2 regions of the Dorea longicatena genome follow, and region 1 is predicted to be linked to the other one. Evidence: predicted binding sites of a transcription regulator. Region 1 holds the regulator's gene; the other holds the start of a gene.
What was found. Region 1 encodes Rex, which represses fermentation and respiration genes when NADH is low (regulators of the CRP and FNR family bind a similar motif). Its sites were predicted from a motif close to ATTGTTAANTANTTAACAAT; they were not measured.
Positions count from the first base shown of each region.

Region 1 (17,059 bases):
GATTACAGACTGCAGTGCAAAATATACATGGGCTGCAATATTGATCGGATCAACGGAATTCTGAGGATAGGCACCATGTGCTCCCTTTCCTTTGATTTCAATATGAAAACCGTCAACGGAGTACATCATAGTTCCTGTACTGTTATACATGTAAATTCCAACCGGCATCTGCCCTGGAGATACATGATAGGCCAGTGCCGCATCTACTTTCGGATTCTCCAGGATACCATGTTCTATCATATTTTTACTGCCTTCGAATGTTTCTTCCGCAGGCTGGAACATAAATTTGACTGTGCCTTTTAACTCGGCCTCATTTTCTTTTAGCATTTTTGCAGCGGTCAGTAACATGGCAGCGTGAAAATCATGTCCGCAGGCATGTGCTTCTTTTCCGGTCGGGCAGGCAAATGAAAGTCCGCTTTCTTCCGGCATCGGGAGCGCATCCATGTCGGCTCGTAATAATAAGACTTTGCCGCCGTTTCCGACAGTAGCGGTCACACCTTCACCACATCGGGAAGGTGTTAAGCCATATTTGGTCAATTTGTCCATCACATATGCACAGGCCATTGGCATATGAAGTCCCGTTTCTGCATTCGTGTGGAAGTAACGTCTGTTTTTAACTGTTTCATCATTGAGCTCAAGAGCTCTCTTATAATAATCCATTTATTAAATCCCTTCTTTTATATATATGCAATTTTGATGATAAAAGGTATTATATCAACCGGATCATATATTATCAAACTTCTGATAAATATTTTTGAAAATATTGATTTTTGCATGGATGTTTAGTAGAATAAATTCAGTAATATTAGGAGGAATCAATATGTCAGAAATTACGGTGATAGCATTGGACGCCATGGGCGGGGATAATGCACCGGGTGAAATGGTAAAAGGAGCAGTAGATGCTCTTGGACGTGAACAGGATATAAAGGTATATCTGCTTGGCAAAGAAGATATAGTGAATGCTGAATTGCAGAAGTATACTTATGATAAGAACAGACTGGAAGTTGTGAATACAACAGAAGTAATAGAGACTGCCGAACCTCCGGTGAATGCGATCAGAAGAAAGAAAGATTCTTCTATTGTAGTCGGAATGAAGATGGTAAAGGAAGGAAAGGCTGATGCATTTGTATCTGCTGGAAGTTCCGGAGCAATTCTGGTAGGCGGACAGGTAATCGTTGGAAGGATCAAAGGTGTAGAGCGGCCACCACTTGCGTCACTGATCCCGACAGAGAAGGGTGTAGCACTTCTGATCGACTGTGGAGCGAATGTAGATGCCAGAGCCTCACATCTGGTTCAGTTTGCCAAGATGGGTTCTATCTATATGGAACATGTAGTTGGTATTAAGAATCCGAAAGTTGGGATTGTAAATATCGGAGCAGAAGAAGAAAAAGGTAATGCACTGGTAAAGGAGACGTTTCCTCTTTTAAAAGAAGAAAAAGAACTGAATTTTATCGGAAGTGTAGAAGCAAGAGAGATTCCGCATGGACAGGCTGATGTCATTGTGACAGAAGCATTTTCGGGCAATGTAATCCTTAAGCTATATGAAGGTGTCGGAGCGGTACTGATCAGTAAGGTAAAAGAAGGACTGATGTCCACACTCAGAAGCAAGATCGGAGCATTGCTTATCAAACCGGCGTTAAAAACAACTTTAAAGTCATTTGATGCAAGTGAGTATGGCGGTGCGCCATTGCTTGGATTAAACGGTCTGGTCGTAAAGACACATGGAAGTTCGAAAGCAAAAGAAGTCAGCAATACACTGATCCAATGTGTGACATTTAAAAAGCAGAAAATTAATGAAAAGATCAAAGAAAGTATTCAATCGGAGCAAAAATCCGCTGAATAATATATTACTAACTATGATGAGAAAAGGAGATTTGATATGGAACTTGAAAAATTAAAAGAAATCATCGCTGATGTATTAAATGTAGAAGTGAATGATATTACAGAGGACACAACATTTGTAGATGATCTGGGAGCAGACTCCCTTGATATCTTCCAGATTATTATGGGAATAGAAGAAACATTTGACATTGAGATCGATAATGATGACGCTGAGCAGATCTCTACAGTTGGAGATGCTGTTGAGCAGATCAAGAATGCAACAAATAATAACTAGGCAGATATAAAAAGAACGAAAGAGCCCTGCCAGGGGCTTTTTTCGTTCTTTAGGATGGAGTTTACAATGAGCAAAGACCTTAAAGAATTAGAAGGAAAGATTGGTTACAAATTTGATGACTTTACCCTGTTTACAAAGGCGATGATTCACAGCTCTTATGCCAATGAAAAGCATCTGCCAAAGTATGAGTGTAATGAACGTCTGGAATTTCTGGGAGATGCAGTCCTTGAACTGGTGTCCAGCGAATTCCTGTTTCACAATAATCCGAAGCTTCCGGAAGGGGAACTTACGAAGACGAGGGCAAGTATGGTATGTGAACCGGCGCTGGCATTCTGTGCAAGAGATCTGGATCTTGGCGAATACCTTCTGCTTGGTAAAGGAGAAGATGCTACCGGAGGACGAAAGAGAGAATCTGTAACATCGGATGCAATGGAGGCTCTGATCGGAGCAATTTATCTTGATGGTGGTTTTGCTAATGCAAAAGAGTTTATACATCGATTTATTTTGAAAGATTTGGAGAACAAGAAACTCTTTTTTGATAGCAAGACTATCCTGCAGGAAATCGTGCAGGCGAATTTTAAAGAAGTAATCTCGTATCATCTGATTGGTGAAGAGGGACCGGATCATAATAAGATTTTCCGTGTTGCGGTACATATCGGAGAAGAAGAATACGGAGTCGGAGAAGGCCGGACGAAGAAAGCAGCAGAGCAGGAGGCTGCATATATCAGCATTTTGAAACTGCATGAAAAGAATATAAAGTAGGTGTGGAATGTATTTAAAAAGCATAGAAGTGCAGGGATTTAAATCATTTGCCAATAAAATTAAATTCGAATTCCATAATGGAATCACCGGCATTGTCGGTCCGAACGGAAGTGGAAAAAGTAACGTAGCAGATGCGGTCAGATGGGTGCTTGGGGAACAGCGTGTGAAGCAGTTAAGAGGCGGCAACATGCAGGATGTTATTTTTTCCGGTACTGAGAACAGAAAGCCGCTTAGTTATGCATCGGTGGCGATCACTCTGGACAATTCAGACCATAAGCTTCCGGTTGATTACGAAGAAGTTACGGTAGCAAGAAAGCTATACCGTTCCGGAGAAAGCGAATATCTGATCAATGGAAGAGCATGCAGATTAAAAGATGTAAATGAACTTTTCTATGATACAGGTATCGGAAAAGAAGGGTATTCGATTATTGGACAGGGACAGATTGATAAGATCTTAAGTGGTAAGCCGGATGAGAGGCGAGAGCTTTTTGATGAAGCAGCAGGAATTGTCAAATTCAAACGAAGAAAAAGTATGTCGGTCAAAAAGTTAGAAGATGAACGCCAGAATCTGGTTCGTGTCAATGATATTCTGTCTGAGTTGGAAAAGCAGGTTGGGCCGTTAGAACGTCAGTCTGAAAAGGCGAGGGAGTATCTGAAACGGAAGGAAGAATTAAAAACATACGATATCAACATGTTCCTGCTGGAAATGGAACGTATCCGAGATCAGATTCGGGGGCTGGAAGAGAAGCTTCGTATTACAAAAGGGGAGCTTGAAGAAGCAACCAGACAATATGCGGATACGAAGACGGAATATGAGGCGATTGAAGAACAGGTGGAAGTGATCGACGCTTCTGTCGAAAAGGCTAACCGTCAATTAAATGAGACGACGATTCTGAAGCAGCAGTTAGAGAACCAGATCGCACTGTTAAAGGAACAGATTCACAGTGCACGGATGAACGATGAACATTTCGAACAGCGGGCCAGCGTGATTGATTCCGAGATGGATGTCCGTGAAGGACAGATGAAAGAACTTCAGACGGAGAAGGATTCCATTGTAAAACAGATGGAAGAAAAACAGTCGGAAGAAGATCAGATTAAGAATGAACTGACGGAATTACAGGCGAAGATAGCACAGATTACAGGATCCGTTGATGAAAAGAAGAATCATATCATGGAGATACTGAATAACAGAGCATCTACGAAAGCTCAGATCCAGAAATTTGATACGATGATGGAACAGATCCAGGTTAGAAAGTCGCAGATCAACCGAGAGATCCTTGCTAATGACAGTGAGATTGCAGAAGAAAATGAAAATCTGAACAAGTATCAGATGGAATTAAAAGTTATCTCAGACAAGATCATAGCCCTGAACAATGAAAATAAAGAATATGAAAGTAACATTAAGACGTTACAGGCGCAGATATCCAGAGAGTCTCAGAAATTACAGATTGGTCAGTCTGCTTTCCACCGGGAGCAGTCAAGACTGGAATCCCTTAAGAATATTACAGAACGTTATGACGGATACGGTAACAGTATTCGTAAAGTTATGGATAATAAGGAGCGTGAGAAGGGACTTCTGGGTGTAGTAGCAGATATCGTAAAGGTTGAAAAAGACTATGAGATTGCTATTGAGACCGCACTTGGCGGTAATATCCAGAATATCGTAACCGAGGATGAAGATACGGCAAAACGTATGATCAATTTCCTGAAGAAGAATAAGTTCGGCCGTGCAACATTCCTGCCTTTAACATCAATCCGTGCGAATTCCGGGATTAATCGTCCGGAAGCCCTTAAAGAACCGGGAGTTGTCGGAACAGCCAACAAACTGGTTCAGGTAGAGAATAAATATAAAACTCTCGCAGATTATCTGCTGGGAAGAACACTGGTAGTAGATCATATTGATCATGCAACAATGATCGCAAGAAAATACCACCAGTCAATCCGTATCGTTACACTGGAAGGGGAACTGATCAATCCGGGTGGTTCCATGACCGGTGGAGCATTTAAGAATTCCAGTAATCTTCTGAGCAGACGAAGAGAAATCGAAGAGTTTGAAAAGACCGTTCAGAAATTAAAACAGGAGATGACGGAGACGGAACAGCAGATCTGTGGCCTGAAAGATGAACGCGCAGGGTATTATGAAAAGACTGACGCAATCAGTGCAGAGCTTCAGAAAGCGTATGTCGTACAGAATACCGCAAAGATGAATGCAGATCAGTCATCTGCAAAGATCCAGAGTTTCAAACAACAATTCGATAATCTGCGAAATGAAGCTGCAAAACTGGATATACAGATCAACGAGATAATGGACAATCAGGAGTCTATTAATATAGAACTGGATACGTCAGAAAGTCTGGAAAATGATCTGAATATCAACATTGAGAAAGAACAAAAAGAGCTGGAAGAGATCCACGCAAAGGAAAGCTTTAAGACCAGAAAATCAGAACAGATTCATCTGGAATATGCAGGATTAGAGCAGAAGTATACATTTATTACGGAAAATATTATCCGTATCCGTGAAGAGATGGATAAATTCCGGGCAGAATTGGAAGAACTGACAAAGAATAAGGGTGGAAATTCTCAGGAAATTGCCGAAAAAGAGAAGAAGATCCAGGAATTGAAAACAACAATTGATAATTCCGGGGATCTGTTTGATGAAATCAAACTTCAGATTGAACGTTCAAAAAGAGAACGTGAGGAATTGAATAAACGGCACAAATCATTCTTCGAAAAACGTGAAGAGATCTCAAAACATATGACAGATCTTGATAAAGAGGTTTATCGTCTGGAAAGTCAGAGGGAAGGGTACGAAGAAGCTTCTGAAAAGCAGATTAATTATATGTGGGAGGAATATGAACTCACACTGAATCACGCAAAAGAACTTAGGAATCCGAACCTGACCGATCTTGCAGATATGAAAAGACGGATCCAGGAGTTAAAAGGTGAGATCCGTGCACTGGGTAATGTCAATGTTAATGCGATAGAAGAATATAAAAGTGTATCCGAGCGTTATGAATTCCTGAAAGGCCAGCATGATGATCTGGTAGAAGCAGCCGAAACACTGGAACAGATTATCGAGGAACTTGATAATGCCATGCGTAAGCAGTTCAAAGAGCAGTTCGCCAGAATTGCAGCCGAGTTCGATCAGGTATTCAAGGAAATGTTCGGAGGCGGAAAAGGAACGCTGGAACTTATGGAAGATGAGGATATTCTGGAGGCGGGTATCCGGATCATTGCCCAGCCGCCTGGAAAGAAGCTGCAGAATATGATGCAGTTGTCCGGTGGAGAAAAAGCATTGACAGCGATAGCACTTCTTTTTGCGATCCAGAATCTGAAGCCGTCACCGTTCTGTCTGCTGGATGAGATCGAAGCGGCACTGGATGATAATAACGTAGACCGTTTTGCACAATATTTGCACAAGTTAACAAAGTATACGCAGTTCATAGTAATCACACATCGACGTGGAACAATGACGGCGGCAGACAGACTGTATGGTATCACTATGCAGGAAAAAGGTGTATCTACACTGGTATCTGTCAGCCTGCTTGAAAATGAACTGGATAAATAGGAGGAAGATATGGGATTTTTTGAAAAACTGGTTGCCGGTCTTGGTAAGACCAGAGACAATATTGTATCAGGAATGGACAGCATCTTTCACGGATTCTCCCGTATCGATGATGACTTTTACGAGGAGCTGGAAGAGGTTCTGATCATGGGAGATCTTGGTGTACAGGCAACATATGATATTCTGGATGATCTGAAGGCAAAAGTAAAAGAAAAACACATCAAAGAACCAATGGAATGCCGGGAACTTCTGATCGAAAGTATCAAAGAACAGATGGACATCGGAGAAACAGCATATGAATTTGAAAACCGCACATCCGTAGTGATGGTAATCGGTGTCAATGGTGTAGGAAAGACTACAACGATCGGAAAGCTTGCAGGAAAGCTTCGTGCAGAGAATAAGAAAGTTGTAATTGCAGCGGCCGATACATTCCGTGCGGCGGCCGGAGAACAGTTAAAAGAATGGGCGAACCGTTCGCAGGCAGAGCTGATCGGCGGACAGGAGGGATCTGATCCGGCATCGGTTGTGTTTGATGCTGTTGCGGCAGCAAAGGCGCGGCATGCAGATGTGCTGATGATCGATACAGCCGGACGTCTGCACAATAAAAAGAATCTGATGGAAGAACTCAGAAAGATGAATAAGATCATTGACCGGGAATTCCCTGAGGCATACAGAGAGACATTGGTTGTTCTGGATGCAACAACAGGACAGAATGCCCTGCAGCAGGCGAAGGAATTCAACGATGTGGCAGAGATTACAGGGATCGTTTTGACAAAGATGGATGGAACCGCAAAAGGAGGAATCGCAGTTGCCATCCATGCAGAGCTGGGCGTTCCGGTAAAATATATCGGTGTGGGAGAGACTATTGACGATTTGCAGAAATTTAATGCAGATGATTTCGTGAATGCGTTATTCGAAAGACCGAAAGATGATGAGGCTTCAGAAGAGGTTTCAGAAAACGAATAAGAGGAAGAGAGGAAGTACGAGATGTTAACATTAGAAAAATTCAAACAGGCGAGTGCAATCGTAAAAGAAGTAACCCTGCCAACTAAGCTGGTATACAGCGAATACTTAAGCAAACAGACAGGTGCTGATGTCTATCTGAAACCAGAGAATATGCAGTATACAGGTGCTTATAAAGTACGTGGTGCATATTACAAGATCAGTACAATGAGCGAAGAAGACAGAAAGAAAGGTCTTGTAACTGCGTCTGCAGGTAACCATGCACAGGGCGTGGCATATGCAGCAAAGAAATTCGGCTGCAAGGCAACGGTAGTTATGCCGACAGTTACACCACTGATCAAAGTAAATCGTACAAAGAGCTATGGAGCAGAAGTCGTATTACACGGAGATGTCTATGATGATGCCTGTGCATATGCAATGAAACTGGCAGAAGAAGAAGGATACACATTCGTACATCCTTTCGATGATCTGGATGTTGCAACGGGACAGGGAAGTATTGCAATGGAAATCTTTGAAGAACTTCCGGACGTAGATTATATTCTCGCACCAATCGGTGGCGGCGGTCTGATTACAGGAGTTTCGACACTTACCAAGATGCTGAATCCGAATGTCAAAGTAATCGGTGTAGAACCGGCTGCCGCTGCAAGCATGACAGAGGCATTGAAAGAAAGACATCCGGTAACACTTGCAAGTGCCAATACGATCGCTGATGGTACAGCTGTAAAACGTGTCGGAGAAAAGATCTTCCCATATGCAGAAAAGAATATAGATGAAGTTATTACAGTTGCAGATGATGATCTGATCGGTGCATTCCTCGATGTAGTAGAGAATCACAAGATGATCGTAGAAAATTCAGGCCTTCTGACAGTAGCGGCGCTCAGACAGCTTGATCTGAAAGGAAAGAAAGTCGTATCCATCTTAAGTGGTGGTAATATGGATGTGATTACAATGTCCTCGATCGTACAGCACGGACTGATCCAGAGAGACAGAATCTTCTCTGTATCTGTACTTCTTCCGGACAAGCCGGGTGAACTGGTACGCGTTGCAGCTACAATCGCCAAAGCAAATGGTAATGTAATCAAACTGGAGCATAACCAGTTCGTAAGTACCAACCGAAACGCAGCAGTAGAACTTCGAATCACTCTGGAAGCATTCGGAACCGAACACAAACACCAGATTATGAAAGCCTTAGAAGACGAGGGCTTAAGTCCGAGAGAAGTTAACGCAAAACTTTATTAATAATATATAAAAAATGATTATGGAATCCCCATAATCATTTTTTTTGAATAAATATCCATAATAGAACTTGACAACACATGTATTATTGTATACAATTATACATGTTGAATTTAGTACTTTACTACGAAAAAATATTTTAGAAAGCAGGCGATGGAAAATGGAAAACAGGAAAGTATACCTGGATGATCATACAAATTTATTGCAACTGGAAGAGCACATGTACCCGTTGGTGGATGTGAAGACACCGAATGTATTTCGTAATCTGTTCCATTATGACGAGATTCCGAAAATCGCATTCAATGACCGAATTGTTCCGCATTGTATGCCGGATGAGATCTGGATCACAGATACAACATTCAGAGATGGCCAACAATCACGTGCCCCGTACAGTACTGAGCAGATCGTAACATTATATGATTATTTTCATCGTCTGGGTGGTCCGAAGGGAAAGATCAGACAGTGTGAATTCTTCCTCTATAGTAAAAAGGACAGAGACGCAGTCTACAAATGCATGGAAAAGGATTATAAATTCCCGGAGATAACAAGCTGGATCCGTGCGAGCAAGAAAGATTTCGAACTGGTGAAAGAGATCGGAATGAAAGAGACTGGTATTCTGGTAAGCTGTTCGGACTATCATATATTCTATAAACTAAAGATGACAAGACGTGAGGCAATGGAACATTATCTGTCTATCGTAAGAGAATGTCTTGAGACAGGAATCAGCCCGAGATGTCATCTGGAAGATATCACACGTTCCGACATCTATGGATTCGTCATTCCATTCTGTCTGGAACTTATGAAACTGATGGATGAGTATAAGATTCCGGTCAAGATCCGTGTCTGTGATACCATGGGATACGGGGTCAACTATCCGGGAGCTGTAATACCAAGATCTATTCCGGGAATCATCTATGGACTCAGAGTACATGCCGGTGTTCCAAGCGAACTGATCGAATTTCACGGACATAATGATTTCTATAAGGCAGTCAGCAATTCATCGACAGCATGGCTTTATGGTGCGTGCGGTGTGAACTGTTCACTTTTTGGAATCGGAGAGCGTACCGGTAATACACCACTGGAAGCGATGGTGTTCGAATATGCACAGCTTCGTGGCACACTGGATGGGATGGATACAACAGTTATCACAGAGCTTGCAGATTATTATGAGAAAGAGATCGGATATCATATTCCTTCAAGAACACCTTTTGTTGGTAAGAACTTTAATGTAACAAGGGCTGGAATCCATGCAGATGGTTTATTGAAGAATGAAGAGATCTACAACGTATTTGATACCGGAAAATTCCTGAACCGTCCTCCGCTTGTTGCAATATCTAACACATCCGGACTTGCAGGTATTGCACACTGGATCAATACATATTTTAAGCTGCCGGAGGACAAGAAAGTAGATAAGAACTCAGAACTTGTAAGTTCTGTAAAAGAATGGGTAGATAAGCAGTATGAAGAAGGACGAGTAACCGTTCTTACAGACGATGAGTTGATCAGAGTTATCGACGAAAACTGTAAGAGAATTGGTGTGGAATTGATATAGCAGAGGTGTTTTTAATGGAAGAATATCAGGACAGATCCTTACGAGGAAGAGTGTTCCGGCATCTGCGGGAAGATATTCTGAATGGGGTATATAAAAATCATGAAGAATTAAGGGAAGTAACAATCGGTGAAGAACTGGGGGTAAGCAGAACACCGGTAAGAGAAGCCTTAAGACAATTGGAGTTAGAAGGACTGGTTACGATCATTCCGAATAAAGGTGCGTATGTGACAGCCATTACCAGAAAAGATGTGAAAGATATCTATAAGATACGTTCGCAACTGGAAGGGCTGTGTGCCAACTGGGCAACGAAATATATTACGGATGCGCAGATTGAAGAACTGGAAGAAGTGATTCTTCTGTCAGAATTTCATTTGCATAAGAAAGGATCCGGACAGATTGAACAGATGTCAGAAATGGATGGTAAGTTTCATAAGATATTGTATGAGGCATCCAACAGCAGGATCCTGGAACATGTATTAACAGATTTTCACAAGTATGTACAGCTTGCCAGGACGATGTCTATTGAAGCACCGGAGCGTGCCGAGAAATCAATAGAAGAACACAGAGAAATCCTGGAAGCAATCAAGGCAAAAGATGCGGCAAAAGCAGAACAGCTTGCAAATGAACATATATTACACGTGATGGAAAATCTGCATCTGGAAGAATAATAAAAGATGCCGCGAACAGATAGAAAGGAGACAAATACCATGGCAAAAATTAAAATGACAACACCGATTGTAGAGATGGACGGAGACGAGATGACAAGAATTCTCTGGAAGATGATCAAAGAAGATCTTCTGGAGCCATATATTGAACTGAACACAGAATATTATGATCTGGGTCTGGAACATAGAAATGAGACAGATGATCAGGTAACAATCGATGCTGCTAATGCAACCAAGAAATATAAAGTTGCAGTAAAATGTGCAACAATCACACCGAATGCGGCACGTATGAAAGAGTACGATCTGAAAGAAATGTGGAGGAGTCCGAACGGAACGATCCGTGCAATACTTGACGGAACTGTATTTCGTGCACCGATTGTTGTAAAAGGCATTGAGCCATGTGTAAAAAACTGGAAAAAACCAATCACTATTGCAAGACATGCATATGGAGATGTATATAAAAATACAGAGATGAAGATTCCTGGACCTGGAAAAGTAGAACTGGTATACACGGCAGAAGACGGCACAGAGACCAGAGAACTGGTACACAACTATGCAGGACCGGGTGTTGCACAGGGAATGCATAACTTATGCGGATCTATTGAAAGCTTTGCGAGAAGCTGCTTTAATTATGCATTGGATACAAAGCAGGATCTGTGGTTCGCAACAAAAGATACGATCTCTAAGAAGTATGACCATACATTCAAAGATATTTTCCAGGAAATCTTTGACAAAGATTATGCCGAGAAGTTCAAAGAAGCCGGAATTACATATTTCTATACTTTGATCGATGATGCGGTTGCAAGAGTTATGAAATCAGAAGGCGGATATATCTGGGCATGTAAGAACTATGACGGAGATGTAATGAGTGATATGGTTTCTTCCGCATTTGGTTCTCTTGCAATGATGACATCTGTTCTGGTATCACCGGATGGAAATTATGAATATGAGGCAGCTCATGGAACTGTACAACGTCATTATTACAAGCATCTGAAAGGGGAAGAGACTTCTACAAACTCTGTAGCTACAATTTTTGCATGGACAGGTGCTCTTAGAAAACGTGGTGAGATGGATGGAAATGCCGAATTGGCAGCATTCGCAGATAAGCTTGAAAAAGCAACCATTGATACCATTGAAGAAGGTAAGATGACGAAAGATTTGGCATTGATCACGACACTGGAAAATCCAACCGTATTGAACAGCGAAGGATTTATTAAGGCAATTGCTGAAAAATTAAAATAGATAATATATATCTACAGGACCTGCCACCGGCAGTTCCTTACGAATGCATGGCAATATAAAAGCCCGCCCCAGAAGCTTTCTGGAGCGGGCTAAAAAGTTGCAAATCAGGCGTTTAAGCGTCTTCTGCTAATTCCTCCCATTTCATGTATAATTCTTCTAATTCTTCCGCTATTGCGGCTTTTTCTTTTGCAAGTTCCTGGCATTTTACAGAGTTGGTGAAGATATCTTCCTGAATCATCAGGGCATCGATCTCACTATCACGGTCTTCCAGTTCGCCGATACGTTCTTCAGTCTTTTTAAGCTCATTCTGACGTTTGCGAAGTCTTGCCTGGGCTTCCTTTTGCTCCTGCCAGCTGAGTTTTGACTCGGATACATTCTTGTCTGTACTGTTATCTGAAACGGATGAAGGTGTAGAGGCTTCTCCGGCATATGCAGTAGTGAGTTCTTCTTTTTTCTCCAGATAATAGTCATAATTTCCGATATAATTTACAAATGTATGATTGACAAGATCCAGAATCCGTGATGCAGTTTGATTAATGAAATAACGGTCATGAGAGACATAAAGTACAGTACCGGTATAATCATTCAAAGCATTCTCAAGGATTTCTTTGGATGCGATGTCCAAATGGTTGGTCGGCTCGTCGAGGATCAGGAAATTTGCTTCAGAGAGCATCAGTTTCGCAAGAGATACACGTCCGCGTTCCCCACCGCTCAAAGAACTGATCTGTTTGAAGACATCATCACCGGTAAAAAGAAATGCTGCAAGCACATTCCGGATTTCCGTATTCGTAAGAGTCGGATAATCATCGGAAATCTCGTCAAAAATTGTTTTTTCCATATGAAGGACATGATGTTCCTGATCGTAGTAGCCAATCTTAACATTGGAGCCAAGTGTATAAGTACCGGAATCAGCAGATACCACTCGGTTTAAGATCTTAAGAAGCGTAGTCTTTCCTGTTCCGTTATCACCGATTACTGCGACATGTTCACCACGTTTGATCTCGAGATTAACGTCTGTAAAAAGTTCCTGTCCGGGGAAAGATTTGCTTAAATGTTCAATAGTCAGAACATCATTGCCACTTACACAGGATGGTTCCAGTTTCAGATGTATATCTGTATTAACTTCTATCGGTTTTTCGATGGTCTGCATTTTTTCCAACATCTTTTCGCGGCTTTCGGCACGTTTGATGGATTTTTCGCGGTTGAAAGAACGAAGCTTTTCGATAACCGCTTCCTGATGCTTGATTTCCTGCTGCTGGTTAAGATATTCCTTCAGGCGTATGTCGCGAAGCTGCTGCTTCTTTGCTGCATAGTCGCTGTAATTTCCCATATAAGTACGAAGTTCTCCAAGCTCGATTTCAAGAACTTTAGTGACAACTTTGTTCAAAAAATAACGGTCATGAGACACGATCAGCACAGCTCCCTGATAGTTTAGAAGATAGGTTTCAAGCCATGCAATTGAATTCAGATCCAGATGGTTGGTTGGCTCATCAAGAAGCAAAATGTCTGGTTTCGTTAACAGAAGCTTGCCGAGAGATACACGGGTTTTCTGTCCTCCGGAGAGAGTGTCGACGGGTTTGGTGAAATCATTTTCCGTAAATCCAAGTCCCTTTAACACACCGGTGATCTCACTTTCACAAGAATAGCCATTCTCACGTTCGAAAGCGGCCGTAAGGCGGTTGTAAGTTTCCAGACGGTCGTTCAAGGCGTCGCCGGAGAGATGCTTAAGTTCCATCTCGATCTCGCGGATACGGCGCTCCATAGCGATTATATCGGCCTTTGCGGTGCGGACTTCTTCGTAGATCGTATTACCGCTTTGCATCTCTTGATGCTGGGCAAGATAGCCAAGTGTCTTACCTTTTGTCAGGATGACGTTGCCGTCATCCGGGGCTGATTCGCCTACAATCATTTTGAGCAGAGTGGACTTACCGGCACCGTTCGGTCCGACAAGAGCTGCTTTTTCGTGATCTTCTATATGGAAGGATCCATCTCTGACGATGAGGTGTTCACCGAAAGATTTCTGGATCCCGTGACATGCTAATATCATATATTTCCTCCTGAGTTATGGATAATTGATACGTTGGTATTCTCAAAATGCATTTACACATGCTACTTTATTATAACGGAAATTGCATAAAATTCAACAATAGTTTGACAATAATCTTTCAATTTTATATAATTATTTTAGACTATGATTGGAAGGGTGAAAACATTGGAAGAAAGAGAGATTTCTCGTGCGGTCATAAGAAGATTGCCGAGGTATTACAGATATTTGGGCGAACTGTTGGAAAATGGTGTAGAGCGGATTTCTTCGAACGATCTGAGTAAGCGGATGAAAGTAACAGCATCCCAGATCCGTCAGGATCTTAATAATTTCGGAGGATTCGGACAACAGGGATACGGTTATAATGTTAAGTATTTATACACAGAGATTGGAAAGATATTAGGATTGGAAGAAGACCACAATATTATTATCATTGGTGCAGGTAATCTTGGGCAGGCACTGGCTAATTATGCAGCCTTCGAGAACCGTGGATTCATTCTGAAAGGAATCTTTGATGTGAATCCAAGACTTCAGGGAGTATCCATCCGTGGAGTTCCGATCCGTATGATGGATGATCTGAAAACGTTCGTTCAGAATAATGAGATTGATATTGCAGTTCTGACGATTCCGAAAGAGAAAGCAATTGAAGTTGCGAATATGCTGGTTGAGAACGGAGTACGTGCGATCTGGAACTTTGCACATACAGATTTGAACCTTCCGGATAATGTTGTTGTTGAGAATGTGCATCTGTCAGAAAGTCTGATGCAGTTGTCATACAATATCAGTCGTTACAAAGAGGACCATAAATAAACTATAATACAAGAAAGCGTGTAGGAGTAGTCTGGAATACGGACATATTTTTACACGTTCTTTTGTTGCAGAGATATATCTGATGGGAGATGAATGAATATATGAAACTTCTGGTTAATGCTGCGCAGATGAAGGCTGCCGATCAGTACACGATTCAGGAACTGGGCATCGCATCACTAGAATTAATGGAGTGTGCGGCAAATGCCTGTGTACAGACGATGCAAAGTGAGAATCTGGATCTTTCTTCTGTCTGTGTGGTATGTGGATCAGGAAATAATGGCGGAGATGGATTTGCCATCGCCAGGATCTTGAAGAATATGGGGTGTCCTGTGGATACTTATCTGGTCGGCAATCCAGAGCATTGTACACCGGAGACACGGGAACAGATAAGACGTCTTAAAGAATGTGGTGGTAAGATCACAGAAGATATCCCGCAGGATAACAGCTACAGCATAGTGATAGATGCCGTGTTCGGAGTCGGACTGAGCCGTAAGATTGAAGGTACATATCGTCAGGTGATTGAACGTATGAATCAGATGCAGGGTACAAAATTTGCAGTAGATATCCCATCAGGACTTTCAGCCTCTACGGGATGTGTGCTTGGTTGTGCATTCCACGCAGATGATACAGTGACATTCGAGGTGAAAAAGATCGGCCTTGAACTGGCGCAGGGCAGAGCATATGCAGGAAGAGTAACAGTAGCAGAGATTGGCATTTCGCATGAGCCGTTATTACAGGATGCAGATGTGATCCATTCTTTTGAAAGAGAAGAATATCGTAGAATGCTTCCGGAAAGACCGGAAGATTCTAATAAGGGAAGTTATGGAAGGCTTCTTGTGATCGCTGGAAGTAAGGGTATGGCAGGTGCGGCATATCTGAATGCCCATGCGGCTTATATGACAGGAGCCGGGCTTGTCAGAATCTATACACCAAAGGACAACCGCGAGATATTGCAGACACTTCTGCCGGAAGCGATCATAACGGCTTATGATGAATTTAATAAAGAAGAAGTACTAAAGCTTCTTAAGTGGGCAGACGGTGTGTGTATTGGTTCCGGCATTGGAAGAAGTACAACATCGGAGAAGTTATTGCGGACGGTTATAGAGTACGTGGATGTTCCATGCCTGATCGATGCAGATGGGTTAAATCTTCTGTCAGATAACAAAGATCTTCTTGATCGGCTGGCAGACCGGAAGTTCATATTTACGCCGCATATGAAAGAGATGTCTAGACTTACAGGCATCCCTGTGGAAGATCTTAGAGAAGACCGGATACAGATCCTGAAGAAATTCGCTGACGGATATCAGGTAACCTGTGTATTAAAAGATTCCAGAACACTGATCGCAGATAAGGCAAATGAAATCTGCCTGAATCTTACCGGGAACAGTGCGATGGCAAAAGCCGGTTCGGGAGATGTGCTGGCCGGTGTGATCGCAGGCTTTATGGTGCAGGAAAAAGATACGAAAAAAGCAGCCAGATTAGGTACATATGTACATGGTTTGGCCGGTGACCTTGCAAAATTTGAAAAAGGCGTATATAGTGTAATGGCAAGAGATCTGATAGAATATATCAGTAAAGCATTAATGAAACTGGAGGATGAATAGCAGTGAAACATTATACAAGAGTTTTAGCCAGAGTCGATTTAGATGCGGTTGAATATAATATAGAGATGATGAAGAAAAATATTCAGAAAGATACACAGATGATGGCAGTCATCAAGATGGATGGTTATGGACATGGTGCCGTTCAGATTGCAAAGCTTCTGGAACCCAAGGATTATATCTGGGGTTATGCAGTAGCTACGCTGGATGAAGCTATTTTATTAAAAGATGCATGTTTGAAGAAACCGGTATTGGTTCTTGGATGCATTTTCCCGGATCAGTGGGATACGATGATCCGCAATGAAGTACGTATGACTGTCTATAGTTATGAGATGGCAAAAGAAGTGTCAGAGCTTGCAGAAGCCATGGGCTGTAAAGTCTATGTACATATTAAGCTTGACACTGGAATGGCAAGACTGGGATTCCAGATTACAGAAGAGAATGCCGAAGAAATCGCAAAGATCAGTAAACTGCCGAACCTGGTAATGGAAGGAATGTTTACA
Region 1 is NZ_CP102280.1:1,401,112-1,418,170, forward strand. It holds gene NQ508_RS06580 (M20 family metallopeptidase) at 1-660, opposite strand, end outside; gene plsX (phosphate acyltransferase PlsX) at 821-1,843, shown strand; gene acpP (acyl carrier protein) at 1,880-2,116, shown strand; gene rnc (ribonuclease III) at 2,183-2,878, shown strand; gene smc (chromosome segregation protein SMC) at 2,886-6,446, shown strand; gene ftsY (signal recognition particle-docking protein FtsY) at 6,456-7,409, shown strand; gene ilvA (threonine ammonia-lyase) at 7,431-8,645, shown strand; gene NQ508_RS06615 (beta/alpha barrel domain-containing protein) at 8,803-10,194, shown strand; gene NQ508_RS06620 (GntR family transcriptional regulator) at 10,209-10,862, shown strand; gene NQ508_RS06625 (NADP-dependent isocitrate dehydrogenase) at 10,902-12,101, shown strand; gene abc-f (ribosomal protection-like ABC-F family protein) at 12,214-14,148, opposite strand; gene NQ508_RS06635 (redox-sensing transcriptional repressor Rex) at 14,314-14,955, shown strand; gene NQ508_RS06640 (bifunctional ADP-dependent NAD(P)H-hydrate dehydratase/NAD(P)H-hydrate epimerase) at 15,057-16,559, shown strand; gene alr (alanine racemase) at 16,562-17,059, shown strand, end outside.

Region 2 (17,059 bases), 930 kb from region 1:
TATCGGTGATACATTCCCAGTTATTTTTGAGGCATTTATCTTCACAACTTCTGTAGAATGTGATCCTCTTTTCCTTTGGGTAATGTTCATTTGTGCAGCTGTTGGTTCATTTGGATTTGCATCTATCGTTACAAAATGGCCACGTAACAAAATCAGAATTGCTCTTGGATGTGCGATGCTTCCGTTGGCAGTAGTAATGTTATGCAAAAATCTTGGTGTCGGACCTTTCGGTTTAGTTGGTACTGCAGTTGGATTAACAGGTTGGAAACTGATCGTAGCCGCAGCACTTAATGTTTTATGGGGCGCTCTTATGGATATTGGTTTTGGACTTTATGCACCTTGTATGGCAACATGTCTTCTGCTTGGTGTTGATGCTCAGACATGTTTCCCTGTCTTCATGGGATCTTGCGCATGCTTAATGCCAGCTTGCTCTATCGAATTTATCAAGTCACATAGATACGATGTTGCACATACAATTGGTAATGCGATAGGTGGATGTATCGGTGTATTTATCGCATGGAAATTAGTTACAGGTCTTCCAATGTTCTGGCTCATTAATCTTATCTGCCTCGTGCTTGTATGGACTTCTTACACTTTACTTAGTGCAGCAAAGAAAGACAAAGCAAAAGGTATTGCTTAATATCTGTGAAACATATATATAAGCAAAATACTCATTTAAACAAAACAACACACGGATGGCAGTCTTAACAGACTGCCATCTTTATATCATTGTATGTAAGAGATCCTGCTTCTGGCAGTTTCCCTGCATTACAATTTTATTATGGAGAATATCATATGTTTGTTAACGAATATGTAATGACACGTAAACGCTACGACAAATGGGCAGCTCCAAAGTTCTGGAGACTTCCTATCTTCTACGTATATTGTGTAATCTTTGCATCCGGAACTTTCGGCTGGATTTATTTTCATCATGTAGGAGCTTCACTCAGATGGCAGTCTGTTGGTGCCACACTTTCATTTATAGCCATCTACCGTGGAGTATTTTTCAAATGGATGCACGCTGATAAAACTTTCCGTGTAATGCGTACTCAATATTTCAACGATAAAGACTGGACCTGTAAAGTCATGATCCGCGAAAAGGACATTGCCCTTTACATTAACAATAAGATAAATAACCATGTAAACTGGGAAGATCTTACCAAATTCGAAGAGGCGAAAACTTATTACAAGCTCACTTCCAAAGACCAGATTGAAGGCGTTATGCTTGACAAAGAGTCTTTCACCAAAGGCGACTCCGAAAGTTTCAAACAATGGATGTTAGAACAACATCCCGAAATCGAATACGGACCTATCGATCCTGCATTCGATAAATAAAAAAAGAGAAGATTTCCATTCGCAAGAATGAGGTAATCTTCTCTTTTTCTTATTGTTTGTTCTATTTCCGACACTTTCTGTCGTAGATATCTTCCCGGTTCTATCGTCCTTCCTGTTCATCCTTATGACGCATCTTAAGCTTCAGAAGAGCTTTTGCCTTCAGACAGTCAACCCTCACCATGTTGTTCTCTCCGACAACATCTGTCTCTGTACCATCTGCGCTTTTATTAATATCCACAATTCCGTCCAGATAATCATTTTCTACAACAAATTTTGCAACAGTACCACTAAAATTAAGTCCCGTCACCGGAATTCCTCTGATTCCAAGCTGTTCACATGTATTTGTATAATCCACATCGCTGTTTCCCCATCCATCCGATGATATGATTACTCCATCTGCACGCATACATTCTGCCATTGCTGCCGCTCTGGTTCCTACCAGCATTTTATCTTTGTTATCATCCGGCGTTCCGACTATGATCAGTCCGAGAAGATCCAGATCTGTATCCTCTGCCACTACTTCCAACAGCGGATCTCTGAAATGATGTAATGATGTTTCTTTTGTCGATGGTCCAATTCCCATAACTTCTGCACCTCCTGTAGTTACTGCATCGAGCGGATCATGCCGTCTCTGTACTCATTCGGAGTAATCATAACCGGCATATTGCCCATATCGATAATCGAACGTCCGCCTTCAACCCCTGACGGTTCATCCGGGAACATCCATGTATCATACATAGCTCCCTGTCCAGCCACCTGACGGATAATTACAACCTTCTTCTTTCCAGGTCTTACTTTATCATGATATTCATGACGTTCTGTGCACTTATCACCTTTGAACTTTTTCAGTTTCTCTCTGTATGTCTGAATGAATTCATCACAGAGTTTGTGTGCAGTAAATGGCCCATGTCTCTCCTGCCCCATACCAGCAGCAAATGTTACATCAAACGAAATAATATAATCATCATCTCCCGGTGTACCTGCACGGTTTAAGCACAACTGTTCCTTCAGATTGCCTTCTGATGAACCAAATTCGTGACACTGCTTTCCGTTCACATCAACGCCCGTCAACATAACATATACACCCGTTATAGTGTGAGTTATTCCTTCTCCCAATTTACCAAGCACTTTTGTTGAGATTGGAATGATATCCATAATCGTGTTCGTCCATCTGTCATGGTCTCCCGGTTTAATAATCTGAATATCAATCTTCTCAATACAATCATCCTGTGCAACAAGCTGATCGATCATCTCTTTGCTGACCGTCATATGGCCATCCGTTGTGATATTATTGTACTCACCCCATTCCACATCTGTCATATGAAATGCTTTGATCACAAGGCGTCTTAAGTCTATCTCTTTCTCAGCCATCATGTCACCTCCTAAAAAAATTACGGACATATATCAATCAAAGTCCGCTTTTTGCGGTTTCCCCGTACACTTTGATAGCAAAAACAACGTATCCATTCATCCTTTTTATATTGTTTTCTTATTTTTCCTATGTCCTTTCCATATCTCTAGTATACAATATACTGTAAGAAATTCCAATATACTGTCTGATTCTTTTTTCAAAAAAGGGCAGATGCAAAATACATCTGCCCTTCTTAAGATCAAATAAAATTCATAAAATCGAATTAGATCTTAGCAACATACTCGAATGGCAACGGAACAATCTTTCCTGGAGTTTCGATTTTCTCTAACTGCTCCAGAGTTGCCTTTACGATCTGTGTCTGCTGTTCTACATTGTGAGGACCACCCGCATTAGCACCCATAGGTACCAACGGAGCTACCGCACGAGGAGTACCAGTCTGACGAACAACTGGTGGAAGAGCTGCAATAATAATTGTAGGAATTCCAGCTTCTTCAATCGCTCTCTGCACCAATACTGCAGAGCGGTGGCAGGTACCTCAGCCAGCGGTGAGGATTACTGCGTCAACATCCTCATTTTTGAACATTTCAGCGATAGCAGGACCAGTTTCATGTTTGAATTTCTCCTGGTTTCCACCACCACCCATGAATCCAGCATGTACAGGAGCACAAGCTCTGATAAATCCTTCTTTTGCTAATTCATGAATTCTGTCAATTGGGAACATACAGTTGATGTCCTTGTTAACATCACTGTTATCATATCCACCGTGTGATACCATCAGATCACTAGATGGTGTAGTGTTTTCGATCTTTCTCCATGTCCAGTCACCAGCAAGGTTAAATCTCTCCTGGCTCTTCTTGTGAACACCTGCTGCTGTTGCAAGAGCGATAGACATATCTTTCAGCTCTTTTGTTACAGGAGCCCATACTGACGGTGGAGTAATAGGAACGAATATTTCAGACTGTAAGCCTTTAACAACCGTTAAACTCATTTTTAATCCTCCTTATTAGCATCCAAACGTGCTTGCATTTCTTGTTGTTTGCGACGTTCTTTTTCAATATTGCTGACGTATTTCTCATTTACTTCCGGTCCGAGCTGTTCCGGGAAACTCATGTTCCAGCCAACTTCCTGACCTACTTTCGGCTCTGTATCGCAGATGAACATTCTCTTCGGAGCTTTAAAGAACCCCAGACGTCCTTTTAAGTCAACGCTGATACTACAGTCGTCGACCGCTACGATGACACCTTCCATATAAATGATCTTATCGCCATAGTGTAAACGTTCATTATCCATTATGATAACACCTGATCTTAGTCGTATTTTTCTTTACGTTTCTGGCTCATTGGCAGAGACTGCTCGTTGTCTACGAGTTCAATCTTCTTACCGCAAGCTGCTTCGATCAGCTCAACGTTAGTAGCTTTAACGTTTGGATTCCACTTCTTCTCAGCGGCTTTTACTTCTTCACCAGCCATAGCTGCTTTCAGCATAGCAAGGGCACGGATACCCTCTTCCTGGCAAAGTGTATTACATCCAAGTACCTCATTCTCGATACCAGACTCTGATTTGTTATTGTCAACCATGTACTGCATGTACTTGTTACCAACAACAAGTGCACCCTGAACAGCGCAGAATGAAAGTCCTACTACAGGAATTCCTCTCATACCGATCTGCTCGATGTGGCTTGCGAAGTCGATGTGGTTATTTCCGAATCCTTCTGTTGTAACGAAAGCTCCGTCAACATCCATCATTTCTACTGTATGTCCTACACGACGAGATACATAGTACTTCTCTGCATTGATCTGAGGTGATCCTACGAATACAACTCCGCAAAGGTCAACTTCTTCATCATGTAAAGCTTCAAGTACAAGTGGCTCTCTCCAGTAATGTCTTGACATCTCTTTAGATGCAGGTCCGATACATGTTAATGCATGGATACATCCATCAAGTACCTCAAGTGGAGATACGCATACAGGTACGTTTCCTAAGTCTACGTTAGCTCTTGCGCCAAGGATACCAACTGGTTCTACAGGAAGGATGAAGTTATCATGCATAGCTCCCTGTCCCATGATCTCTTTTACGATTACGACTTTCTTCTTACCTGGACGACGGATTGATTTCAGTTCTTCGTCTTCAACGATGAAGCTGTCATCTAATTCTTTCATTACTTCACGGATTTCCTGAGTAATGATGTCAAATGCTGTATGTGCAGCCATAGGTCCACGACGTTCCATGTTAGTCTTTTCCTGAACTACGATGTTACCTTTGATAAAGATTTCTCCCTTATCCGGGCATCCAGGACGTCCCCACATGATGTTCTCGTCAAGGTATCCTTCTGAAGAACCGAACTCACCAATCTGAACTCCGCCTTCATCTGTTCCTGTCAGCATCATAACAACGCCGTCAAGTACTCTTGTTGCGCCTTCACCAAGGATTGCATCGCCTTCTTTTGTAGCGATTGGCTGAACATCCATGATTGTCTCTGAGTATGTGTGGTATTGGTCAGGAGTGATGATTTCAAGATGGAAATCTTTAACCAGTTCCTGATCAGCAATTACTTCTGCTTCAATTCCTTCACGGATGTAAAGAGTTGTTCCTTCGATCTTTGTCTCTGGTCCTCTCTTAACCTCTGTGATCTTAATGTGTCTTCTTGTTAATGTTCCTACTACTTTTGCTTCTTCAACAGGTGCTTCTGCTGTTGCTGTAGCTGCTACTGCTGCTGCAGGTACTTCCGCTACTGCTTCTCCTGTTGCTCCAAGAGCTCCAACCGGAATTTCAAGATTGATATCTTTTCCTTCTCCGATGTGGATCTTAAGTGTTCCTCCAGCTACTGTTGCTGCTGTTGCAACTGGTGCTGCTGGTGCAGCTTCCTCTGCCGGAGCTTCTTCCTCTGCCTCTTCTACTGGAGTTGTAGGTGCTTTTACACCATCCAGAACATCATTTGTTAACGGGCAAAGAGAATCACAAGTTTTTGTAAGTTTTGCACCCAGTACTTCTTCGATTGTAAGGCATCCGTCCAGGTTTAATAATCCTGAATCTACCAGATCATCAAAAATTGCTGGATCTTCGAGATTAGCCGGCTCAATTGTGATACCAGCTTCTGCTCTACAGCACAGTACTGCAGGATCATGAGCATGTGCTTTTGCTGTTTCAGCTGTGATTGACATATTGTTTCCCTCCTTGTTTTTGTTTCATACATTTTCCTTGCGGAATATTGTAGTTAAAAAATATATATACAGCTGCGTCCAACTTCCAGAAGAACCTCTCAATTACTTCTGTCAGGCAAAAGAATCGGGGGTCTCCTACCTCATTGCACGCAACGGTAATACCGATAATATTATGTTTCATTCAGGTTATAATTAAAAATCAATTTCCTGACTTACTTCTTTAGAAACCTTCAGGCTTCTGTACAGTGGATGTCCAACTGTTCTCATAACATGGTCTGTCTGATGGAATACCTTCAGTCCCATCTTCGGTCCGGATGCCATTACAGTGTTTGAACAGTCTGAGCAGTTACCGATCAGAATGTATTCACATTTGTCTTTCTTGAACTGTATATTGTTCTTAACCTGTCCAGGACAGTTACCAGGTCTTAAGCACTTCAGTGGTGCTCCCGGTTTGTTTTCAATTGCCTGTTTACATTTGCACATAGATACTACTTTGGCATTCATCTTAGAAGCGATCTCACGCATACGCTCTTCGCTTCCGCCGCAGGCACATACAAGAATTCCCATTGTTGCTCCGTGGAGATCCGGGAACTCGATTGTAACGAGGATTGCTCCTGTTGTTTTTGTTGTAGGTGCATCTAATGTAGTAGACTTTCCTGTGAAAGCTCCACCCATGATGATCTCTCCATATTTTCCGTCGATTCCGCCGGCTTTTTCGATCATCTCTCCAACGCTTACACCAACTGGTACGTCGAAGAATACGTGTGCTTCATTTCCACCGTTTAATTTACCACGGACTGTCATATTCTTGCTGATACAAGGTTTCTTTTCATCAACCGCTTCAGCGATCTTACAGACAGTTTCTACATTGATAACAACAGATCTAGCTGCTGATGGAAGCTGTGTAGTTGTGAGTAATACCCCAAGACACTCTCTTACTACTGCACGTTCCTCACCCATCGGGTAGATATCAGCCATCAGATGCATCTTGATATCAGGCTCATTCTCAAGAGCTTTCTGTAATACCTTGATTGCTTTATGATGTTTCTTCTTAATAGCAATGATTGCTTTCTTTGCGTGAGTGATTTCCATACTATATTTAATACCACGGATTAATTTATCACTCTGCTCTTCGATCTGTCTTGTGTTGTGTTCCAGTCCCGGTTCGCATTCAGCTGCATTTACAAGAATGTATCCACAATCCAGTTTGAAGTCTTTCGGAAGCTCTGGGTTGATCTCAGGATCAAGCTCACCCATCGGAGTTTCTTCTAAATTAATATTAAGTTTTACTCCTGTCGGGAATCCGGCTCCTCCCATTCCTACGATTCCGGCTGCTTTCACCAGATCAAGTTTTGATGATTCATCTGTGATACCTTCTACTGATTCGGTAACCGGAATGAATTCATCCGGCTGTTCAGCGGCCGGCTCGATGATGATGCGGTCTTCTGTAATCTCTGTTACTTTTCCATACACGCTTGAAAAGATGTTAGCTCCCAGGCCTGTTGGTGTAGCAATGAGAGTACCCTTTTTCACCTCAGCACCAACTTCTACACATGGTGCACAAGGAGCGCCAACATGCTGGCGTAATAACATCTGTACATTTCCCATGACACACTTCTCCTTTTTAATTTTTATTTTATCTAAGTCAAAACGAAACTATGCAAGCTCGTTTACTTATTCTGATTTGATTAATATAGAAATTTTCTATGAATTATTTTTCGCCATTTTTTTAACAGAAACTGTCTGTTTTTTGGCGGAGGCATGTGGGAATCGAACCCACCCAGGACGCTCTTAACGCCCTACACTAGTTTTGAAGACTAGGAGGCACACCAGTTACCCAACTACCCCCATGTGCTTATATACCATATCATATTTGCCCTTAATTTTCAACACTTTTATTTATTTTTATAATACCAAAAAAGCATTGACTTTTCAATGTATTTCGTACATAATGAAATCAACAGATTGAACAAAATACTAGAATACAGTCTATTTGTTAATTTTATATCGCAATATCTGTTAATTTTATTATTTTTATTTTTCACTCATAGAAAAAGGCACTACGAAAATATAGAGATTTTCAATGTGTTTTTATAAAAACTTATAGATGAATTCTATAGGATATTATAAGGAGGTAAGGATTATGAAGTTAGAAGCAAAAGTTAACTTCGACCGGTTTGAAGAAGCTCTTCAGGTTGTAGATGCTCATACAGCCGGTGAGTTCTGCCGTATGGTCATCGGAGGATTTCCTGAGCCAGAAGGCAGCACAATGATCGAAAAGAAAAAATGGATGGAGGAAAAATACGACCACGTTCGTACAGCATTAATGCTGGAGCCTAGAGGACATCATGATATGTTCGGTGCTTTCCTTTGCGAGCCAATCCACGAAGAAGCAGATCTTGGGGTAATCTTCATGGATACAGGCGGCTACCTGAACATGTGTGGACACTGTACAATCGGAGCTGTTACAGTAGCCCTCGAAGCTGGTCTTGTTGAATGCCACGAAGGTGAGAACGAAGTTGTTCTGGATGCTCCTGCAGGAATCATCAGAACAAAAGCTCATGTAAAAGACGGAAAGGTAACAGATGTAACTCTTACAAACGTACCTGCATTCATTTACAAAGACAACTTAACAGTTAATATCGACGGAGTAGACATTCCTTATACTATTTCTTTCGGTGGAAGTTTCTTCGCACTGGTTGATACTACAAAGCTTGACATTGGCGAAATCAACGCTAAGACAGTTCCTGCTTATACAGAACTCGGAATGAAGATTCGTGATAAAGTCAACGCAGAAGTTAAGATCCAGCATCCAACTCTGGACATCACAGAAGTTGACCTGGTTGAATTCTACGGACCAACACCGAATCCGGATCAGGCTACAATGAGAAACGTTGTTGTATTCGGAGATGCTCAGGCTGACCGTTCACCTTGCGGAACAGGTACAAGTGCCAAACTCGCTACTCTTCACGGATGGGGCGAACTCGGAATCGGCGAAGAATTTATTTATGAAAGTTTCATGGGAACACGCTTCAAAGGTGTGATCAAAGAAGAAACTAAGATCGGTGATTACGATGCAGTAATCCCAATGATCACAGGAAGTGCATATCTTACAGGTGTTGCTACTTACTTAATTGACTCTACAGATCCATTAAAATATGGTTTCCTTGTAGGCTAATGCATATTCGGGGTTGAATTAGATTGCATTATCATATATGATAATAGAAGCGGATTCGTGTGATCCGCTTCTATTTTTTATACAGCAAAGAAGGGAATGATCCGAATGCCACGTAAACGCAGATCTACAAAAAGCCGAATTGTTAAAGCAGCCTGGAACCTCTTTTACAAAAATGGCTACGAACAGACTACCGTAGAAGACATCATCAACGCTTCAAAAACTTCAAAAGGTACTTTTTATCATTATTTCAAGGGAAAAGAAGCACTTTTAAATTCACTTTCTTATCTTTTTGACCAGAAATACGAAGACCTTGCTGCGGTGATTGATCCGAATCTTTCTTGTTATGATAAACTTTTATTTTTAAACCATGAATTATTTTATATGATAGAAACCAGCGTCGATATACATCTGCTGGCCTACCTCTACTCTTCGCAGCTGGTTACCAAAGATAAGAAATCTTTGTCTGACAAAAAACGTATTTATTTCAAATGGCTGACAGAGATTATGGAGGAAGGTTTAAAAAACGGAGAATTCAAAAACACCAGCACCGCTTCCGAACTAATGGAAATATATGCCATGTATGAGCGTGCTCTTCTCTATGACTGGGCCCTTTTCAAAGGCAAATTCTCACTGACCGAACGTACAGACAAGTTACTTCCACATGTATTACAGACATTTGTGGATGGACTTTAATCGCCATGTATTCGAAAGAAGCTGCCAGTTTCCCTTATATAAAAAAATTAACAGGCGTTGACCGCAGAGATTTCTCTGCAGTCAACGCCTGTTCTCTTTCAGTCCAGATTTTCCATACCCTTGTTATGACCTCTTATACAAGGCATTCATGAACATCTTCCTGTTCAATCCCTACCTCTTTCATCACATCAAGGATCTGTTCTCGGTCTGTCAGATCCGCACACCAGGAAAGTCCGCATCCTGCCGAAATCGCTCTCGGTACAGGAATCAGTCTGCCTGGTACATTTCTTTCCTTGCATACCTTCTCCATCGCCATCGCATCAGACGTCGTATGGAAAGTTACAACAAGTTTCATTACTTTTTTTCTCATCTTTACTCAATCACCACTTCGTAGTAACCGTCTTTCTCCACAGCTGTTGACTTTTTCCCCTTACTTTTGGCAAATTTTTCAACATTCATCTTCTGATGAGGCTCTGTGACAAGAATTTTCACAGGTCCTGTTTCTCCTTTTAACGCTTCTGCTGTCAGCATTAATGGTTCCGGACAAGAAAGACCTCTTGCATCTACTTCTTTCATATTTAATTCCTTCTTTCCTAGAATACTATGTATTTAAGCATATTTCAATCTTATTTTGTTTCTTCTCTCTTATTCGTAAATGCGATAATAAAGCAAATCACAATACAGATAATACATGCAATCTTACCATTCAATGGTACTGCACCTGCCACTACTTCTTTCGTCTCAGGATTAAGTGCAGTTCCACTTGCCGCAAGTCCGAAGTTATGGCACATTGCAGCTCCCACAAACATTCCGACTACGGTTACCGCCGAATCAGAAGATCCCTGTCCCGCAAGGATCAGCTGTCTTAATGGGCATCCTCCTGCAAGTACAGCTGCGAATCCAACTGTGTACATTCCAAGAATATTCCACAGATGTTCAGAATGCGCAATAATTCCAGGTGTATCAAATCCAAGCACGAAACGTCCTGTTGCAAGATTAAATACAAGCATCACTACAAAAAGTCCCGCAATGACACTGATAAGATCAAAGTTTTTCATCAGGATAATATCCCGGATACTTCCTGCAAAGCACATTCTTGATTTCTGTGCAAATGCTCCAAATACAAGACCTCCGATCAAAGATGCAATAATCGGTGCATGCATGCTTCCCGGTCCTGCCTGGCTCGCTTTCAGAAGTGTTGTACATGTAGCAAGGATCAAAATCGCAACCACGATTGCCGGAAGAACCGCTCCGTTAACTTTGTTAGTTACATGTGCTCTTCCAAGACTGAATCCCTTCTTTAATGCAAATACTCCCGTTGCCACTCCAAGGATGAAACCAACGAAAGCTACCCATGCATTCAGATCACCTGCCGACATACGGATTACCATACGCAGAGGGCATCCCAGGAATACAAGTGCACCGATCATAATGATCACACCAAGAATAAAACGGATCATCGGCGATGATCCCGCCGTTGAGCGATATTCTTTTGTTGCTATTGAAATGATAAATGCCCCAAGTACAAGACCAATAATCTCCGGTCTTGCATACTGTACCACTTCTGCCTGATGCATTCCCATTGCTCCCGCCGTATCACGGATAAAACATGCAATACAGAATGCCATGTTCGCTGGATTTCCAAGTGTTGCAAGGCATGCCGCTACAATACCACACACAACACCGGCCAGTACCAGTTTTTTCTTTGAATCTGATAAATTCATATGTGTTTCCTCCTATACTCTCATTTTCTTGCATTTCCCCATAACTATATGCCTGGCATACTTTTTTATGACGCCTTGTCACATATCACATATTTTACGGTTCTTCTGCCAGTTCGCGGATCGCCCTTATAGCCGTATCCACTTCTTCCTCCGTGTTGTAATGTGAGAAACTGAATCTCACAGCCCCCTGTTCTACCGTTCCAAGCGCCTCGTGCATAAGCGGTGCACAATGCCCTCCCGATCTGGTAGAAATATCATATTCCATAAGAAGCTCATCACTCACTTCTGAAGAATCATAATCACCGATGTTCAGCGTCACGATCGCACAGCGTTCTTTCTGACTGTAATCCCCATAAATCTTAACGCCCGGAACATCTTTTACCCCGTTATAGAACCGCCACATCAGATTTTCTTCTTTTTTGCGGATATTATCAATTCCTGTTTTTTCCAGATATCCAAGTGCCGCATGAAGTCCGGCAATTCCATGTCCGTTCAAAGTACCTGCCTCCAAAGCCGTCGGCATCTGCACCGGATGTTCTTTGCTATATGTCTGTATTCCACTTCCTCCGGTCTTTAACGGTCTGATCTGTATTCCTTCTTTTACATATATTCCGCCTGTCCCCTGAGGTCCAAGAAGTCCTTTGTGTCCTGTAAAACATAATATATCTATATCCATCTTCTGTACGTCAATTGGAAATACTCCGGCCGTCTGTGATGCATCCACCACAAAGATCAGTCCGTGCTTATGCGCCATCTTCCCAATTACTGCCACATCTACATAATTGCCGGTAAGATTCGATCCATTGGTACAGATAATCATCTTCGTATTCTCTTTTATCGCTGCCTCCATCGCAGCTATATCCGGCATTCCTTTCTCGTTACATCCTATAACTGAAAGTTCTGTGCCTTTCTTCTCCATCTCATATAACGGTCTTAACACCGAATTATGTTCCAGAACCGTTGTGATCACATGATCTCCCGGATCCAGTATTCCTTTTATAGCAATATTCAGACTTTCCGTAGAATTCGATGTAAATGCAATCTGCCTTGCATTCTCTGCACCGAATAATTTTGCCAGTCCCTCCCTGGTATCATAAATAATCCTGGATGCACTGAGTGCAGCTTCACTGGCCCCGCGTCCTGCATTCCCCATCGAACTCATCGCACTTACTACCGCATCGATCACTTCCTGTGGTTTGTGCATTGTTGTAGCTGCATTGTCCATATATATCATACTTGTCTCCTCCTAATGACCGCACATGATTCAAGTTTTATTATAAAAATATTATTCCGCTCATTCAATACTATTTAATTTCTAAGTAAATTCATACCTCTTTCATATGCTTTTAGTATAGTCTATTTTCTTCTTTCCGTCTAATCGAAACATTACATAAACCCACAGCATTCATAGTAATTATCTATAAATGTTGTGGGTTTATTCTATTATTTAGATCTACAGATCATAAACTGTAATCTATTCTTCTATTCCGTATACTTCTTTTACCACTTTAATAAAGCGCTCTGCACTTTTTGACATCTGATAATTCTTATTATACACCAGGTTAATGTCACGTCCCTGATCTGCCTTTGGAATAGGAAATGTCAGAAGATCTCCTGATTTTGCTTCTTCTTCCGCCGCAAGTCTGGATATGATCGAAATTCCCATTCCTTGTTTTACCGACTTCTTGATCGTCTCCTGATTTTCAATACTTGCAATGATCTTAAGCTTATCCAGATTGATTCCGGCATTACGGAGCTGTTTTCCGGCTTCTTTTCTTGTGCCGGATCCTTCTTCCCGCATGATCAGACATTCCCCACTGATCCAGCTTATATCTTCAATATTCTGATGTAACACCTGATATTTCTCCGTATTCGGAGTGATCACTATCAGTTCATCCTTATAAAACGGAATATATTTACAGTGTTTTTTCTCCAGAACCGTTCCGGTAAATCCTACATCTACCATATGATCAATGATCTTGGTCACAACCTGACTGCTGTCCGTTTCAAGAAGCTTTACCTGTTCTTTCGGATACCGTTCATTGAACTTCATCAGAATCTCCGGAAGCAGATACTGTGCCGGAATTGTAGATGCCGCAATTGTGATCAGATGTTTGCTCTCACTTTTTCCTGTTTCAAATCTTTCCTCGATCTTTTTCTGAAGATCGATCATCTGTCTTGCGTAACGGTACAATTCTTTCCCGTCATCCGATAATTTTACTTCTTTTGTATTTCTTACAAAAAACCTTGCATTCAGTTCTTTCTCCAGTGACGAAATGTGTGCACTGATGGTTGGCTGTGTCAGAAACAGCTGTTTTGCTGCCTTTGAAAAACTGCCTCCCTCTGCTACCTGAACGAAAGCTTCTAATTGTTTTAAATTCATTAGTATGCCACCCTTTCGCTCTCTGCTCCCGTTTTCTTGGTTACCTTGATACTGTCCATATATTCCAGGATCGGTTTTGCACTTTTTCTGCTTGTCTCAAACATGTCTCTGACCTGTGCGATCGTGATCAGCGGATCTTCTTTCAAATGCTCTTTGATCTTCTCTTTCGCAGTCTCCATATAAGAGGTCAGCGTATACATTTCATCATTTATTTTTACAATCTGTTTTTCTTCTAATAAGATGTTCAGGATGTCATCCATGATATCCTGTGGTACATCCTTGCATGTAACCTCGGAATATCTTGCAAAGTCAAATCCTGCTTTTTCAAATGTATCCAGCATGATCTTTGACACTTTATCATAAATCTTGTCTTTCCGTACTTCGTACTCCGGAGTACATAAAAATTCATCGACTCGTTTCAATACTCCCTGTTCTTCAAAAAGCGTCAGAATCTTGTCGTATACATTTGGTTTTACCTTTTTGAAATATGTGGTCTGTACCTGTGCCTTCTTAATTCCGTAGCGGTACGGATACGTTTCTTCATATTCCTTCAAAGCTTTCAGCAGGATACGTTCTGCCTCTCTTGCAGAATCGCTGTGCCATACATACGTATCTTTCCGCATTGGAAATGCATAGATACTGCCCTGCTCTTCCAGTTCTTTCACATCCTGCTCCACCTCTTCCGGCGAAAGTGCCGTAAGCTTGGCCAGTTCCGTGACTGTGATCAGGGTCTCTGCATGACTCTTCACATGCATTTCTATAACATCTGCGGACGATCCTTCTTCCTTGCGCTTCAGTTCTTCGATCACTTCCGGCTGGAATCTTCTCTTGATCTTCGGATTCGGCTCAAGAACAACACCTCCGCCGATCGTCTCCATTGGTGAATAGAAACGTACTACGAATTTGTCTCCTCTTCTTACCGCAACTTCTTCTTCCATACGAAGCTGTACATAACCGCTTTCTCCAGGTCCGATTTCTTCCTTATCCAGAAGTACCGCACGGCAGAGCACTTCACTGGTTCCTGTAAAGAAATGCAGACGTGTATGATTCGTCAGGATTCTCACAGAAGAATCCAGTACATTTAACTTTACATCCAGAAGGTCGGTATTTTTCATACTGTTCGGAGGCGCCAGTACGCAGCCTCTCTTGATTTCTTTTTTCTTCACATTTGAAAGGTTGATCGCCACACGTTGTCCGGCGTAACACTCTTTCTTATCTTCTCCGTGAACCTGAATGCTTCGGATCTTACATTCTTTTCCGACCGGATACATCTGAAGTGTGTCTTCTTTCGTGATCGTTCCGGACACCAGTGTTCCGGTGATGATTGTTCCAAATCCGGAAAGTGTAAATACTCTGTCGATCGGGAGACGCGGAATAGTATGAATATCTTTCTGTACCACTTCGTCTCTGGTCTGATGTTCGATCTCTTTTACCAGATCATCAAGGCCGGCACCTGTCGCTGCCGATACTTTGACAAGCGGCGCATGTTCCAGGAATGTTCCGGAAAGTTCTTCCCTTACATCCTCTTCCATCATCTCCAGCCACTCTTCATCTACGAGATCACATTTATTCAGCACAATGATACTCTTCTCGATTCCGAGAAGGTTCAGAATATCCATGTGCTCTCTTGTCTGCGGCATGATTCCCTCATCCGCCGCGATCACCAGGAGTACCAGATCCATTCCGACAACTCCGGCAACCATGTTATTGATGAATTTCTCATGTCCCGGTACATCGACGATTCCCGCACGGTCTCCTCCCGGCAAGTCAAAATACGTAAACCCTAAGTCAATCGTAATTCCTCTTCGCTGTTCTTCTTCCCAGCGGTCTGTATTTCTTCCGGTCAGTGCTTTGATCAGTGTTGTCTTACCATGATCAATGTGTCCGGCCGTTCCGATAATAATATTCTTCATAGCCTTCTTTTGCACCTACCGTTCTTCTTTCTTTCCTAATAATTCTGCAAGCTCTGCTGCAATCATTTTATAATCCTTGCGTTCGATCGTTCTGACATCCAGACAGATACTGTCATTGATCGTTCTCGGAATGATCGGGATCTCCAGATGACGCATCTTCTCTTCCATCTCTGCAACACTCATGCCATTTGGCTGGATTGCAACTGCACGGCTTTCCATCCGCTCAAGTGGAAGGGATCCGCCGCCGATCTGTGATTCACAGGATACCATCTGAATCTTTGCATCCATTCCAGTGTGACGCAAGATACGCACAAAGCTTCTGGCTTCTTTTTCAATCTCTTCTAAAGGCGTTGCAATCATACGCAATACCGGGATGTTCTGAACAGCTGTCTCTTCTGACAGGTATTCCATCAGAACCATTTCCAGTGCTGCCGCCGTAAATTTATCAATACGAAGTGCACGGGTAAGCTGGTTCTTCTTCATCATATCGATGTACTTCTTCTTACCGATGATAATTCCCGCCTGTGGTCCTCCAAGAAGCTTGTCACCGCTGAAACATACCACATCCGCACCATGTGCGATGGATTCCTGTACGGTCGGCTCATGTGTCAGACCGTATTTCTCCAGGTCGATCAGCACACCGCTTCCGAGATCTTCCACAACCGGAATCTCATGTTCCTTCGCAATCGGTACCAGTTCATCAATTCCCACACTTTCTGTAAATCCAACAATACGGTAGTTACTGGTGTGTACCTTCAGAAGAGCTTTCGTCTCTTCTGTGATTGCTTCTTCATAATCCTCATAATGTGTCTTGTTCGTCGTTCCGACTTCCACGAGGCTTGCACCGCTCTGTTCCATCACATCCGGAATGCGGAATTTACCACCAATCTCGATCAGCTCCCCGCGGGAAACGATTACTTCTCCGCCTTTTGCCAGAGAACTTAAGATCAGAAGTACCGAAGACGCATTATTATTGACCGCCATGGCAGCCTCTGCGCCGGTTAATTTACACAGAAGCTTTTCAAAATGCGAATAACGCTCTCCTCTTCTTCCTGCTTCCAGATTGTATTCCAGATTGGAATACCCACTGACGATCTCTGCTGCTTTCATCATGTGTTCGTAACTGATCGGTGCACGTCCGAGATTCGTATGCAGGATCGTTCCGGTTCCGTTGATCACCTTTTTCATATTCGGTGTATGCATTGCCGCAACGGCTTTTGCTATATTTTCATTCAGTAATGCGATCTGGTGTTTTGCTTTTTCTTCATCATCGCATGTTCCGATATATGCACGGAGCTTT
Region 2 is NZ_CP102280.1:469,445-486,503, reverse strand. It holds gene NQ508_RS02310 (hypothetical protein) at 1-640, shown strand, start outside; gene NQ508_RS02305 (YcxB family protein) at 796-1,335, shown strand; gene NQ508_RS02300 (glycine/sarcosine/betaine reductase component B subunit) at 1,436-1,918, opposite strand; gene prdD (proline reductase cluster protein PrdD) at 1,939-2,706, opposite strand; gene NQ508_RS14425 (proline reductase) at 2,970-3,215, opposite strand; gene NQ508_RS14420 (glycine/sarcosine/betaine reductase selenoprotein B family protein) at 3,243-3,695, opposite strand; gene NQ508_RS02285 (CBO2463/CBO2479 domain-containing protein) at 3,698-3,997, opposite strand; gene prdA (D-proline reductase (dithiol) proprotein PrdA) at 4,015-5,868, opposite strand; gene prdC (proline reductase-associated electron transfer protein PrdC) at 6,061-7,476, opposite strand; tRNA gene NQ508_RS02270 (tRNA-Sec) at 7,620-7,717, opposite strand; gene NQ508_RS02265 (proline racemase family protein) at 8,012-9,046, shown strand; gene NQ508_RS02260 (TetR/AcrR family transcriptional regulator) at 9,152-9,739, shown strand; gene NQ508_RS02255 (putative Se/S carrier protein) at 9,873-10,109, opposite strand; gene NQ508_RS02250 (sulfurtransferase TusA family protein) at 10,112-10,315, opposite strand; gene yedE (YedE family putative selenium transporter) at 10,366-11,463, opposite strand; gene NQ508_RS02240 (aminotransferase class V-fold PLP-dependent enzyme) at 11,558-12,697, opposite strand; gene NQ508_RS02235 (selenium metabolism-associated LysR family transcriptional regulator) at 12,938-13,846, opposite strand; gene selB (selenocysteine-specific translation elongation factor) at 13,846-15,759, opposite strand; gene selA (L-seryl-tRNA(Sec) selenium transferase) at 15,775-17,059, opposite strand, start outside.
Region 2: the regulator Rex is predicted to act here: its motif matches at 7,861-7,880, upstream of NQ508_RS02265 (proline racemase family protein).